Regions from separate parts of the Streptomyces sp. NPDC090798 genome, predicted to be linked through region 2. Evidence: riboswitches for the same ligand, from Rfam matches in the RefSeq annotation. Region 2 holds a riboswitch; the other holds the start of a gene.

Region 1 (2,196 bases), on a different contig from region 2:
TCATGGCCTGAATTCTCCTGTACGCGGGGGAGTGCGGATGAACGGGATGACCGAGTGGTCCTGGGATACGAGACGTGACACAGCGGCGTGCGTCACGTGGGCGCGCTGGACGGGGCCCCTTCGGCCCCGAAGCTACTTCTGGCGCTTGTAGAACGGCAGCGCCACGACCTCGTACGGCTCATGGCTGCCCCGGATGTCCACGCCGACCCCGGCCGTGCCCGGCGCGGCGTGCGCGGCGTCGACGTACGCCATCGCGATCGGCTTGCCCAGCGTGGGGGAGGGCGCGCCGGAGGTGACCTCGCCGATCACCTTGCCGTCGGCGACGACCGAGAAACCGGCGCGCGGCACGCGACGGCCCTCGGCGACGAGCCCGACGAGCACCCGCGGGGGGTTCTCCTCGGCGCGGGAGGCGGCCTCCTGGAGCGCGGCACGCCCCACGAAGTCCCCCTCCTTCTCGAACTTCACGACCCGCCCGAGCCCCGCGTCGAAGGGGGTGAGCGAGGTCGTCAGCTCATGCCCGTACAGCGGCATGCCCGCCTCCAGGCGCAGCGTGTCACGGCAGGAGAGGCCGCAGGGGACGAGCCCGACGGGCGCGCCCGCCTCCGTCAGCGCCTGCCACAGCTTCTCGGCGTCGGACGGGGCCACGAACAGCTCGAAGCCGTCCTCGCCCGTGTAGCCCGTGCGGGCGATCAGCGCCGGGACCCCCGCGACGGTGCCCGGCAGACCCGCGTAGTACTTCAGCCCGTCCAGGTCGGCGTCGGTCAGCGACTTGAGGATGCCGGGGGACTCGGGGCCCTGCACGGCGATCAGCGCGTACGCGTCCCGGTCGTCGCGCACGAGGGCGTCGAAGCCGGCGGCACGCTCGGTCAGCGCGTCCAGCACCACCTGGGCGTTGGAGGCGTTCGCGACGACCATGTACTCGGTTTCGGCCAGCCGGTAGACGATCAGGTCGTCCAGGATGCCGCCGTCCTCCCGGCAGATCATCGTGTAGCGGGCGCGGCCGACGCCGACGGAGGCGATGTTGCCGACCAGCGCGTGGTTGAGCAGGGCGGCGGCCCCCGGCCCGGTGACCGTGATCTCGCCCATGTGCGAGAGGTCGAAGAGACCGGCCCGGGTGCGCACGGCGAGGTGCTCGTCGCGCTCGGAGCCGTAGCGCAGGGGCATGTCCCAGCCCGCGAAGTCGGTCATCGTCGCGCCGAGCGAGCGATGCAGGGCATCGAGCGCGGTGAGACGGGGTGCGTTACTGCTCATCGGTGGGGCTCCCAAGGCATGACGGCGAGGTCGTTCCTCCCCATCTGTCATCGGAACCTGAGAGGTTCATCACGACCCCGCGAACGGAGGTCCTGACTTGCACCTTGGGTGGAGCCACTGGACAGCGGCCCGCTTTTCAGATGTGCCTCGCCCGCGCGGTAACGGGGCCTGAGAGATTCAAGGGAGGGACTTGCTCCTTCGGCGCCCGGGTACCCGAAGGTTCCCGGAACTCTCCCGCGCGGATTCAAGCGGCCGGTATGCAGTTGGCGGGCACATCATCGCACGCGCCGTCCGATCACGGCAGACCGGCATCTGTAACCGGCCTGTGGCAGTCCGCGTACGGAAACGAGAGACACCGCGCATTACCTTCTCTTTACACTCGACGGGGATGGGACTCCACACCCAAGGGGAGGACGATCACGGTGCACAGGACCACGGCGTACGCCACGACCTCGGGCCTCGCGCTGCCCGAGCAGCCCGGCGCCCCGGCCAGGACCCGGGAGACGTGCGGAGCGCTGCCGACGGCCGTCGTCCGCGACCTCAGAGAGCGCGCGGGACACTCTCCGCACGGTCTGTACTTCGCGGCGGCCGACGTCGTGGTGGTCACCGGTTTGCCGGGCAGCGGCAAGTCGACCCTGATGCGCCGCGCCGTCGAGGGCCCGCGCATCGACTCCCAGGACACCAGGGACCGCTGGGACGAGCGGGCGGCCGGCCGGCTGCCGTACGCCGTCTACCGGCCCCTCGTCCGCCTCGCGCACTACACGGGCCTGCGCGGCGCCCTGCGCTCCGGTGCCGGGGTCGTCGTGCACGACTGCGGTACGCAGGCCTGGGTGCGCCGCTGGCTCGCCCGCGAGGCCCGGCGCCGCGGCGGCACCCTCCATCTGCTGCTGCTCGACGTCACGCCGGGCACGGCACTGGAGGGCCAGCGCGAGCGCGGCCGGGGCG
Region 2 (2,196 bases):
GAGCAGGCGCCGCCTGCTGAGCGGCGGTGGCCTGCGGGGCATGACGTGCGGCATGCGGAGTACGGGCACGGGTGGGTGCAGGGGAGTGGGCTCGGGAGGGTGACCGTGCGGTTCGAGACGCCTTACTCCGAGCCGGGGCGTGTGCGGACGTTTCGTACGGATGACGTTGCGTTGGAGTTGGCTGATCCGCTGCCGTTGGTGAGGGGGGCCGTGTGCGATCGCCGTGGGGGGTGAGGTCGGTTCGGCGGTCGGGGGTTGTTCGTGGCTGGTCGCGCAGTTCCCCGCGCCCCTTTCGGGGCGCGCCGGCGGGGCCCGATCCGAGAAGTTACCCCTCGTCCGTGCCTGCCAGGCGGCCGAAGTCGCGGTCCGGGGGTGGGGGTGGGGGCGTCACGTCCAGGCCGTAGTGGTGGTAGAGCTGGAGTTCCTGTTCGGGGGAGAGGTGGCGGCCCACGCCGAAGTCGGGGGCGTCCTTGATCAGGGCGCGGTCGAAGGGGACACGCAGCGTGCCCTCGACGACTTCGCTGGGCTCCAGGGGGACGAAGGCGTCCCTGCTGAACAGGCCCGTCCGTATGGCGGCCCACTCCGGGACGCCGGTCGCGTCGTCGAGATAGACCTCGTCGACCGTGCCGATCTTGGCGCCGTTGCGGTCGAGCGCCTTGCGGCCGATCAGGTTGCGCGGATCGATGTCGGTCTGCACGGTCCCTCCACTCGCTAGCAGCTCATCCGTAAGCACTACAAAAGAGCACATTCGGGAAGGTGGCCACTCGAAAGCTCGTGCGTTGTCCTCGCTGGTAGGCTGGCAAGCGGCTGCTGACCCCGTGCGGGAGAGTCCTCCAGACATCATCGGAGGCGCCGAAGGAGCAAATCCTCCCCGGAATCTCTCAGGCACACGTACCGCACGGACGAGGTCACTCTGGAAAGCAGAGCGGGTGTCGAAGGCCTCCGCTCTCACCGACGGTGAAAGCCGGGTCGCAGTGAGCGGGCGAGCCGGTGAAGCTCTCAGGTTGAGATGACAGAGGGGGAGGCCGTCGGGGTACCCACGCCGTGGTGCCCCTCGAAGGTCGTGTCAGACCAGGAGGCCTCCGCAATGACCGCCCATCGCATTCCGCTCTCCGAGCTCGAACAGGGAATCCCCTTCGAGCAGCGCCACATCGGGCCCGACCCCGAGGCACGGGCCAAGATGCTCGCGCAGGTCGGGTACGGCTCGCTCGACGAGCTGACGGCCGCCGCGGTGCCGGACGTCATCAAGAACGCCGAGGCGCTGGAGCTGCCGGGCGCGCGCACCGAGGCCGAGGTACTGGCCGAGCTGCGCTCCCTCGCGGACCGCAACCAGGTGCTCGACTCGATGATCGGCCTCGGCTACTACGGCACGTTCACGCCGCCGGTGATCCTGCGCAACGTCATGGAGAACCCGGCCTGGTACACCGCGTACACGCCGTACCAGCCGGAGATCTCCCAGGGGCGGCTCGAAGCGCTGCTGAACTTCCAGACGGTCGTCGCCGAGCTGACCGGGCTGCCCACCTCCGGCGCCTCGCTGCTCGACGAGGGCACCGCCGCCGCCGAGGCGATGTCGCTGTCCCGGCGCATGGGCAAGAACAAGAAGGGCCTCTTCCTGGTCGACGCGGACACCCTGCCGCAGACCGTCGCCGTCATCGAGACCCGCGCGGAGCCGACCGGCGTCGAGGTCGTCGTCGCCGACCTGGGCGAGGGCATCCCGGCCGAGATCGCCGGGCGTGAGATCAACGGCGTGCTGATCCAGTACCCGGGTGCCTCCGGTGCCGTACGCGACCTGAAGCCCGTCATCGAGCAGGCGCACGAGCTCGGCGCGGTCGTCACGGTCGCCGCCGACCTGCTCGCCCTCACGCTGCTCACCTCGCCCGGTGAGCTCGGCGCCGACATCGCGATCGGTACGACCCAGCGCTTCGGTGTGCCGATGGGCTTCGGCGGTCCGCACGCCGGATACATGGCGGTGCGCGAGAAGTTCGCGCGCAGCCTCCCCGGCCGGCTGGTGGGTGTCTCCGTGGACGCCGACGGACACAAGGCGTACCGGCTCGCCCTGCAGACGCGGGAGCAGCACATCCGCCGCGAGAAGGCGACCAGCAACATCTGTACGGCGCAGGTGCTGCTCGCGGTGATGGCCGGCATGTACGCCGTCTACCACGGTCCCGAGGGCCTGCGGACCATCGCGCGGCGTAC

What was found. A riboswitch is a leader RNA that binds a small molecule or an ion and turns the genes downstream of it on or off. The one in region 2 is predicted to bind glycine.
Region 1: another riboswitch for glycine. It lies ahead of gcvT (glycine cleavage system aminomethyltransferase GcvT); the one in region 2 lies ahead of gcvP (aminomethyl-transferring glycine dehydrogenase).

Annotation. Positions count from the first base shown of each region.
Region 1 covers NZ_JBIVXA010000009.1:49,399-51,594, forward strand. The annotation lists gene gcvH (glycine cleavage system protein GcvH) at 1-4, opposite strand, end outside; gene gcvT (glycine cleavage system aminomethyltransferase GcvT) at 133-1,251, opposite strand; glycine riboswitch at 1,398-1,498, opposite strand; gene ACIQTP_RS20710 (AAA family ATPase) at 1,668-2,196, shown strand, end outside.
Region 2 covers NZ_JBIVXA010000014.1:230,284-232,479, reverse strand. The annotation lists gene ACIQTP_RS29235 (DNA polymerase IV) at 1-234, shown strand, start outside; gene ACIQTP_RS29230 (PRC-barrel domain-containing protein) at 326-697, opposite strand; glycine riboswitch at 812-907, shown strand; gene gcvP (aminomethyl-transferring glycine dehydrogenase) at 1,088-2,196, shown strand, end outside.